Regions from separate parts of the Neobacillus sp. BP17 genome, predicted to be linked through region 2. Evidence: riboswitches for the same ligand, from Rfam matches in the RefSeq annotation. Region 2 holds a riboswitch; the other holds the start of a gene.

Region 1 (5,004 bases), 2.1 Mb from region 2:
AACATCCTCATTTACGAGCCCTTTTAATGCTTCTAGATCCGTAACTCCATCTTTCACAGGTACTTCGACCACATTGAGGTACTGACCCTTTGCATATGTTTTAAGAACATCGCGTGCTTCAGGATGTACGGCACTAGAGACTATAATTGTTTTTCTTTTTGTATGGCCCGCACTAAGCATTGCTGCTTCAGCAAGTGCTGTTCCGCCATCATACATAGAGGAATTGGCCACATCCATGCCAGTTAATTCACAAATCATCGTTTGAAATTCAAAGATTGCTTGAAGTTCACCTTGAGATATTTCTGGTTGATATGGTGTATAAGCTGTATAAAATTCTGATCTAGAAATAACATGGTCGACAATAACAGGCATGTAATGGTCATATACACCTGCACCAATAAAAGAAACATTTCTTTTTAGGTCAGCGTTCCTGCTAGCCATATTAAACAGTTCTTTCATTAAGGCTGTTTCAGACTTAGCTGCTTTGATATTGTATTCACCCTTAAATTTTACTTTTTCAGGGATATCGCTAAACAGTTCATCAATAGAGGAAACACCAATTGCCTCGAGCATAGCATTCTTATCTTGTTCAGTCATAGGTAAATAGCGATGTTTCATAAAACTAACTCCCTTCTGTTATTTCTTTTCTCTTTTATAAAAAGGTGTTGGAACGACAGTAGCCTTTAAGCGTTTACCGCGAATCTCCACTTCAACAACGGATTCAAGCCCTGTAAATTCCGAATTAATTAGAGCAAGACCAATATTTTTCTTTAAAGTTGGTGATTGAGTGCCTGTTGTAACCTCACCAATTAACTGATCCCCACTATATACTGGGTATCCATGACGTGGAATCCCACGATCAATCATTTCAATTCCTACCAATTTTCTTGGTAAGCCCTTTTCCTTTTGTTGGATTAATGCTTCTTTCCCAATAAAATCAACTTCCTTGGATAATTTCACGGCAAAGCCAATCCCTGCTTCTAGTGGTGAAATTTCTGCAGAAAGTTCTTGGCCATAAAGTGCTAATACTGCTTCAAAACGCAGTGTATCGCGGGCACCTAATCCAACAGGAATTACTCCGTCTTCCTTACCTGCTGCTAAAATATCTTTCCAAAGATCAACTGCATCCTCTGCATCACAATATACTTCAAAACCATCTTCACCGGTATATCCTGTTCTTGATACTAAGGATTTTTTCCCATTAAGTATTACTTCTTGCTGGAATTTGAAAAAACCAATCCCACTCAAATCCGTATTCCCAGCGAGCTTTTGCAGTACTTTTTCTGCAAGTGGTCCTTGAAGGGCAAGCTGCGCTGTTTTTTCTGATAAGTTTTCTAAAGTAACATCTCCAGTTACATGGTCTTCAAGCCACTTATAATCTTTTTCAATATTTGATGCATTAACAACTAACAGGTAATGATTGTCCTCAATTTTATATACAAGAAGGTCATCGACAGTACCGCCATTTTCATAACACATGGCCGTGTACTGGGCACCGCCATTTTTAATTTTTGAAATGTCATTTGTCATCATTTTTTGTAAAAAATCCAAGCTATTCTTGCCTTTTACTTCCACTTCACCCATATGGGAAACATCAAATAATCCTGCACGTGTGCGAACAGCTTCATGCTCTTCTTTAATGCTGGAAAATTGAACTGGCAGCTCCCAACCACCGAAATCAATGGTTTTTCCTCCCCATTCCTTATACACATCAAAAAGCGGAGTTCGTTTTAATTCAGACATTCTTAATCCCCCTTCAATCTTTGGCACATACTATTCTTAGGATAACCATAAAAAAGGACAGAAACCTCCCATGTAAAATTAGGAAGGTCTCTGTCCTTGCACCTGAAAGTTTACCTTTAAAGGCTTTCCCCTTTGGTGGCTGTAAATGTCTAATCAGCACTCTCCAGAGCTGCGTCAAACAAGAGTTCTTTTGCCTGAGAGATTCACATTTCTGCTTGCTCCTTCGGCGCTACAAAGGTAGTCTCTCCCCTTGTTATCATTCGCATTATAATATTATCCAAATTGGTCATACTAATTATACTTATAAAATAAATTACTTTATTAAAATATTTAAAACATTCAAGACTATAATCATCCTACCATTAAAATAATACATTGGGCAATAATTTTATTTGAAAGAATAAAGCTGGAAATTGTAAAAAAGGAGTTGACACCATGTCGATCGAAATTGAATTTGATTCCTCTTGGAAGGATGATTTTTTACATAGAATCGATAACGATGGTCCATGGGGGAATTGGGAGCTTTTTAAACTAGCAATTGGAGTAGAAAAACATCTCGTTGTTCCTGATTTCAACGGTTTATTGGCACCAAGTCATTTATCTAATTTAACCCCGCTTCCACACCAGCTCGAAACAGCGAAACAAGTAATTGAAAATATGAACGGAAAAGCTATCCTTGCTGATGAAGTTGGGCTCGGAAAAACAATTGAAGCTGGATTAATTCTAAAAGAATATATGATACGCGGATTGGTGAAAAAGGTATTAATCCTTGTCCCTGCTTCTTTAGTTACACAGTGGTCGACCGAGCTAAATAGCAAATTTTTCATTCCTGCTATATCACAAAGAAAAAGCTATGTGTGGGAACAGTGCGATGTCGTCGTATCCTCGATTGATACAGCAAAACGTAATCCACATCGCGACATTATCTACCAACAAGACTATGATCTCATCATCATTGATGAAGCACATAAACTAAAAAATAACAAAACAAAAAACTACGAATTTGTTCAAAATCTGAAAAAGAAATTTTGTTTATTGTTGACGGCAACACCGATTCAGAACCGAGTCGAGGAAATTTTCAATCTGGTTTCGTTATTAAAACCAGGACATTTAGGGAGCGAAACGGCATTCTATGAAAAATACAAGCGTGATGCACGATCCTTAAATGATGATGAACATTTAAAAGAATTAGTAAACAAGGTCATGATTCGGAATAGGCGGGCAGATACAGGAATCGAATGGACAAAACGGCATGTTGAGACGATTCCAATTGAATGTACCCCTGAGGAGAAAGATCTTTACGAGTCAATTACAAACTTAAAAAGTGAAGGGAATTGGGTACAAACTAGTTCATTCTCAGTCATGACGTTGCAGCGTGAGGCATGCAGCAGCAGAGAGGCCGTTTTTTATACATTAAAGAATATGCTGCAAAAAAAGGAAAATCCAACTCCAGCTTTCGAAGAACAAATTCAATATTTAATGAAAAAGGTCGAAGCTGTTCAGAAAAATTCCAAAGCGGAAAAAGCATTAGAGTTAATTCAAAAGGTAAATGATAAAGTGATTATTTTCACAGAATATCGAGCCACTCAAATGTACTTACAATGGTATTTAAAACAGCATGGAATAACATCTGTCCCTTTTCGCGGCGGGTTTAAGCGCGGGAAAAAGGACTGGATGAGAGAATTATTTCAAAAGCATGCACAAGTTCTAATTGCGACAGAAGCGGGCGGCGAAGGAATTAATCTTCAATTTTGCAACCATATAATTAATTTCGATTTGCCATGGAATCCAATGCGGCTAGAACAGCGGATTGGTCGTATTCATCGTCTTGGGCAGGAAAAAGATGTCATGATTTATAACTTTGCAATAAAAAACACGGTCGAGGAGCATATCTTAAAGCTTCTTTATGAAAAAATCCATTTATTCGAAAAAGTAATCGGCGAACTGGACGATATTTTAACAAAGTTGGAATTTGGCAATATTGAAGACCACTTAATAGATATATTCGGACAATCCTCTACTGAAGGGGAAATGCGCATAAAAATGGAAAACTTATCATCAATGATTGAATTTGCAGAATCGATGAAGAAAGGAGATTCCCATGCAGCAGCAGGAAATTCATAACTTTCTATTGACCTATTTTCAGGCTAATGATTGTGAAATTGTAGAGAATGGCCCTGGATATTTAATGGTTCAGTTAACAGTGGAACTTGACAAGGAATTAATGAACCGCCCTTTTTACTGGCATTATTTAGAAAAAACAGGCGGGATTCCAAATCCGATGAGGCTAACCTTTATCACGAATCAAGATGCAGCTCCTGAAAATATAAAAGGGGAAATCATTCATTTTGGTTCTCCTCGTCTACATCAAATTTTTGCTTCAACTAAGAAACTAGCCAGCTATATGCGGCTTTACGAAAATCATTGCCATCAGAACAGGCAGACCCCCTTGCTGCCATGGCTATGTATGAATGTTAAAATCTCATATCAATGTGATCGTAAGCGTGATATTTTTAAGTCCATCGGTTTACAACTCATAAACGGAACAATGGTCGAAGATTTCCATGACAGGCTTCTGCAAATACCGTTAACACCAAAAATTCCGGATTATTCCTTTACCTTATCACCATTAGTGAGGCCGCAGAGTGGGATGTCAAGGATAGAAGCGTATCTAACTTCCGTGATTGAGAAAGATGACCACTCCTGGGCTGAAGACGCAAGAAAACGCTGGGAGCAGGATTTACGACTCTTAAACCATTTTTATGAAGATGTCGAAGAAGAAAATGAAAACTTCGAAACGGAAAAACTAGCCCTAAAAGAGCAATACGAACCAAAAATATCCATATCCTTCATCAACGGAGGCCTCTTCTATCTAACCGACAAAGCCATATAAAGGCACAAAATGAGGGTGTCAGGCACCATGTGAAAATTTCACATGGTGCCTGACACCCTTAAAATATTTTGCTGAAAAAATAAAAATATTTTTTGAAAATAAAGAAGGATAAGCAGGAACGCTGTCGAATATTATCAAATGAAAAATATTAAAGGCGGTGGTACCTATTGTTAGCGCGATAGAAATCTTAGCAAATCGAATTATTGCCGATGCGGCAAGGAATCAGGCAACAGATATTCACATTATTCCAAGGAAGAATGACACACTCATTCAACTACGATTAACCAACAAACTCATTCCCCGACTATCCCTTCCTAAAGACGAATGCGACAGATTAATTTCACATTTTAAATTCACAGCCAATATGG
Region 2 (5,004 bases):
GGTAGCACATTGCAGTATACTGTGCCTGATTGATACTGAGCTTCGTCACATCGTTTGTGACCAGATAGTTTATGTAGCTTTCTGCATCTTTTCCCTCTACCACTACTTCACCCATATGAGAGACATCAAAAAGTCCTGCACGGATACGTACTGACTCATGCTCTTCTAAAATACTTGAAAACTGTACCGGAAGCTCCCAGCCGCCAAAATCGATGACCTTTGCGCCATGTTTTTTATATGTTTCAAATAAGGGTGTCCGTTTTAACAATGTATTAGTAGTCATTGTGTTACCTCCGATTTAGATTTCCGACAAAATAACTGTTCTTTTACCTTTTTACCTGTTTCGGTCATCGCCAGCCCGCCAAGTGCGGTTTCCCTTAGTGTCCTTGGCATTTCCTTTCCAACCTTATACATCGCTTCTATGACTTCGTCACATGGAATCCGGCTTTCCACGCCAGCAAGTGATAGATCGGCAGCAGAAAAGGCAATCGAGGTACCAATGACATTTCGCTTAATACAAGGTACTTCAACAAGTCCTGCAACCGGATCGCACACCAAGCCTAATAATGATTTCATAGCAATTGCGGTTGCATTTACAGCTTGTTGTGGTGTACCGCCTTTTAACTCTACGATTGTCCCCGCAGCCATTGCCGTTGCGGATCCCACTTCTGCTTGGCAGCCTCCTGCTGCTCCTGAAATAAAGGAACGGTTAGCAATCACGTAACCTAGCATACTTGCAGTAAATAAGCCCATGACTAAATCTTTATATGAATAGGTGTCATTTTTATAAAGTGAAAACAATACACCAGGTAAAATTCCAGCTGCTCCCGCAGTTGGTGTAGCAACAATAATCCCCATACGTGCATTGCTTTCAGATGTAGCTAATGAAAACGTCATGGCATTACTAATGTAATTTCCTGACAAGGCATTGCCCTGAGTCATATAGTTATACATTTTCACCGCATCACCGCCGGAGATACCACTTGGTGCTGTTGAGCCGTCTTTAATTCCGCTATCGACGGCCTCCTTCATTTTGATCAATCGTTCTTCCATCATGCTGATAATGGTTTCTTCGTCTCTTCCCGACTTTTTCGCTTCCAACATCAACATGATTTGACCAATGGTTTTTTGTTCTCTTTCACAAGCTTCAATCAGTTCTGCCATGGACTTAATTTCCATTAAATTGCCTCCATAAATACTTTCTCGTTTGGTTGGAAATGACTAGCAAGGGACGTAAAATCATCGCCTGAACTTAACCGAATATCCACTTTTCTTCCGTTAATCATAAAGATTTTGGATAAACCACCGCCAAGGGATACCCCTCCAACTTTTACAGCCCGATTATTGCATTTGGCTGTCACAATCGTTGTATTGGGATGGTTATAAAAAGTACATTTGTCTTCAAACTCGAAATGGTACTGCATACCTTCCTCTTTTGCCCACTCCAACGAATTTTTTATTCGTGAATCGTCAGTATTCATACCAAGTAATCCGCCGATGAGCGCTTTATCTGTTCCATGTCCTTGGTACGTTTCAGCAAAGGAATCGTAAAATACAATTTTTGTCTCTTCTGGACAACGACCTAATAGTTCAAATATAAATTTTCCGATTGACACAACACCTGCTGTATGTGAACTCGAGGGCCCAACCATAATCGGGCCGATTATATCAAAGCAACTTTGAAATTCCATGGAATGTCTCCTTCTTAAACAGTAATTAACTGTTGAAATAGTGGATAGTTACCACAAATATTTTTAGTCGTTTCTTTTGCTTGTTTAAGAACTTCAAGATTACCTTTATTTTTCAGAACAGCAGCGATTACTTTACCGATCTTCTCCATATCATCCTGCTTCATACCGCGAGTTGTTAAAGCAGCAGTTCCCATACGGATTCCACTTGTGACAAATGGGCTTGCAGGGTCAAAAGGAATCGTGTTTTTGTTAACAGTAATTCCTGCTTCTTCTAACAATTTCTCTGCTTCTTTTCCTGTTAAGTTCCACGGGCGAACATCTAAAAGAACAATGTGATTGTCTGTACCTCCAGAGACAAGGGTTGCTCCTTCTTCCTTTAACGTATCCGCAAGTGCTGCTGCATTATCAATGATTTGTTTCGCATAATCTTTAAAGCTTGGTTGTAAAGCCTCATTGAAAGCAACCGCTTTAGCTGCAATGATGTGCATAAGGGGGCCGCCTTGAATTCCTGGGAACACAGATTTATTAATCGCTTTAATAATCTCTTCATTGTTTGATAAAACGATACCGCCTCGAGGTCCTCTCAACGTTTTATGCGTGGTGCTTGTCACAACATCTGCGTATGGAACTGGCGATGGATGAAGACCAGCAGCAACGAGTCCTGCAATATGCGCCATGTCCACCATGAATTTTGCACCCACTTGATCTGCAATTTGTCTAAAGCGTGCAAAATCAATTGTTCTTGGGTAAGCACTTGCCCCTGCAATAATCAATTTTGGCTGTTCTTTTTTCGCGATTTCCTCCAGCTCATCATAATCAATCAAATGATTGTCTTCTTTGACGCCATAGGACACAACATCAAACCATTTTCCTGAAACACTAACAGGACTTCCATGCGTTAAATGTCCACCTTGTGAAAGGTTCATTCCCATGATTTTATCGCCAGGCTGAAGAAGTGCGAAAAAAACAGCAAAGTTAGCTTGTGCACCTGAGTGAGGTTGAACGTTTGCATATTTAGCACCAAACAGCTTTGTTAAACGATCAATAGCTGCTTGTTCTGCCACATCGACAAATTCACATCCGCCATAGTAACGCTTTCCTGGATAGCCTTCTGCATATTTATTGGTCATCACACTTCCCATTGCTTCTAGGACATCTTGGCTAACGAAGTTTTCCGATGCAATCAACTCCAATGTTTGATGCTGACGATCCTGCTCCTTTTTAATCGCTTCAAAAATGGTTTGATCATTCTGTTGTAAACTCATGATAACTCCTCCTTGAAATATTGTTCAGGCTCCCCTTTATGCTTCAAATATCTGCTTTTTTGCACGCAAAAAAGGACAGAAGAAGGGGAAGCATGTAGCTTCATATTCCCTTCTCTGTCCTTTTTACCTGAGAGTTTAGTTCTGTTACGAACATTCCCCTTTGGTGGCATAACTTTAATGCGCTCTCCAGAGTTGCGTCCCGCTGTGGTTCCATCTACCTGAGAGATTAATTCCAAGGGTTTTTTTTGGAACTTGCTCCTTCGGTGGCGTGTAAAAATTGCACTCTCCCACAACCGTCATCCGCTCTATTTTTTTATTATTTTCAGAATAATTGTTACTGGAAGCCAAGTCAAGCTTTTTTTGAAAACGGTATCAAAAATGGATCATAAGACATTTTTGAGTTACCTATTAATTTTCTGCTATCTTTTCCTGATTGACTTGATCTGCATAGTTTGCCTTCATATTCCGCATCTTATAGATGGCAATTAGTAAAATAAACCAAACTGGAGTTACAAACAAGGCAACGCGAGTATCTTCTGCAAGTGCAAGCACAACCAGAACAAATGCTAGAAAAGCTAGGATCAAGTAATTAGAAAATGGATAAAGCGGCAATTTAAATTTGTTTATTTTTGCTAGATCTGGTCTTGTTTTTCGGTATTTCAAATGGCTGATAATTGTAATCCCCCAAATAAAGATGAAACATACGGTAGAAATACTTGTTATTAGGGTAAATACTCCTTCTGGCATAACATAGTTCAACACAACGGCAATTAAAATGACCACAGTTGAAAAGAGCAATGCATTTGAAGGTACTTTACGGGAAGTAAGTTTTGTAAATGGTACAGGTGCATTTTTATCTCTGGCAAGTGAGTATACCATACGGCTTGTACTGAAGATGGCACTGTTACAGGCCGAAGCCGCGGAAGTTAGAACGACAAAATTGACAATACCAGCAGCTGCAGCGATTCCAACCGCCACGAAGACTTGAACAAATGGGCTTTTCGCAGGATTTATCGCGTTCCATGGATAAATACTCATGATGACAATAAGGGCTCCAACGTAGAAAATCAAAACTCGAATAGGAATATTATTGATGGCCTTTGGAATTACTTTTTCTGGGTTTTCTGTTTCACCTGCTGTAAGTCCTACCAGTTCAATGCCAACAAACGCAAACACAACCATCTGGAATGAAAGAATAAACCCATTTATGCCATTTGGAAACCAGCCGTCATGGCTCCATAAGTTCGTGAAACTGGATGCTCCTGCATTGGTGGAAAAGCCTTTAATAATCATGAACACACCGATTACAATGAGTGCCAGTATCGCGATAACTTTAATTAATGCGAACCAGAATTCCATTTCGCCGAAAAGCTTGACAGTAGCGAGGTTCATACCTAGCAAGATGACAAGCGCAATTAATCCTGGCATCCACTGTGGTACAGAGGGAAACCAATATTGAGTATAAAGACCAACTGCTGTTAAGTCTGCCATTGCAATAGATATCCAGCAAAACCAGTAGGTCCATCCCGTGATAAAAGCTGCCATATTACCTAAATAGTCTCTTACAAAGTCAACAAAAGAATGATAGTTCAAATTGGTTAAGAGCAGTTCCCCAAGTGCCCGCATGATCAAAAAGCAAATGACACCTGTAATTAAGTAAGCAAATAATATTGATGGACCAGCTAAATGTATAGATTTTCCGGCACCTAGAAATAATCCTGTTCCGATTGCTCCACCAATAGCGATTAGTTGTACGTGCCTATTTTTTAGGCCTCTATCCAATTTCTGTTCCTGCATATGAATTCCCACCCTCTACTTTTTTATTTTGAAAAAGGTCAGTCCCATCCCATTAAAATTCTTTCTCCTCCTTATTTTAAAAATGAGTTAATTCCTTAATCAGTAGAAAAAAGTTATAAAAAAGCCATTTAAGAAGTGTTTTTGATGATCTTCACTTTTTATATGGCTATTGCTAATGTAGGGTTTAGTAGTGATTAAGTAGAATTTCGTTAATTTTTGCAACAAAAAAAGGACAGAAGAAGGCAATGTTT

The links. A riboswitch is a leader RNA that binds a small molecule or an ion and turns the genes downstream of it on or off. The one in region 2 is predicted to bind glycine.
Region 1: it holds a riboswitch for glycine, as region 2 does, so the genes downstream of both, gcvT (glycine cleavage system aminomethyltransferase GcvT) here and glyA (serine hydroxymethyltransferase) in region 2, are expected to answer to the same signal.

What each region holds. Positions count from the first base shown of each region.
Region 1 is NZ_CM184198.1:4,197,215-4,202,218, forward strand. It holds gene gcvPA (aminomethyl-transferring glycine dehydrogenase subunit GcvPA) at 1-618, opposite strand, end outside; gene gcvT (glycine cleavage system aminomethyltransferase GcvT) at 637-1,743, opposite strand; glycine riboswitch at 1,916-2,003, opposite strand; gene AC4QJR_RS20505 (DEAD/DEAH box helicase) at 2,179-3,867, shown strand; gene AC4QJR_RS20510 (YqhG family protein) at 3,845-4,636, shown strand; gene comGA (competence type IV pilus ATPase ComGA) at 4,794-5,004, shown strand, end outside.
Region 2 is NZ_CM184198.1:2,087,803-2,092,806, reverse strand. It holds gene gcvT (glycine cleavage system aminomethyltransferase GcvT) at 1-283, opposite strand, end outside; gene sdaAA (L-serine ammonia-lyase, iron-sulfur-dependent, subunit alpha) at 280-1,179, opposite strand; gene AC4QJR_RS10035 (serine dehydratase beta chain) at 1,179-1,691, opposite strand; gene glyA (serine hydroxymethyltransferase) at 1,706-2,956, opposite strand; glycine riboswitch at 3,061-3,156, opposite strand; gene AC4QJR_RS10025 (amino acid permease) at 3,365-4,753, opposite strand.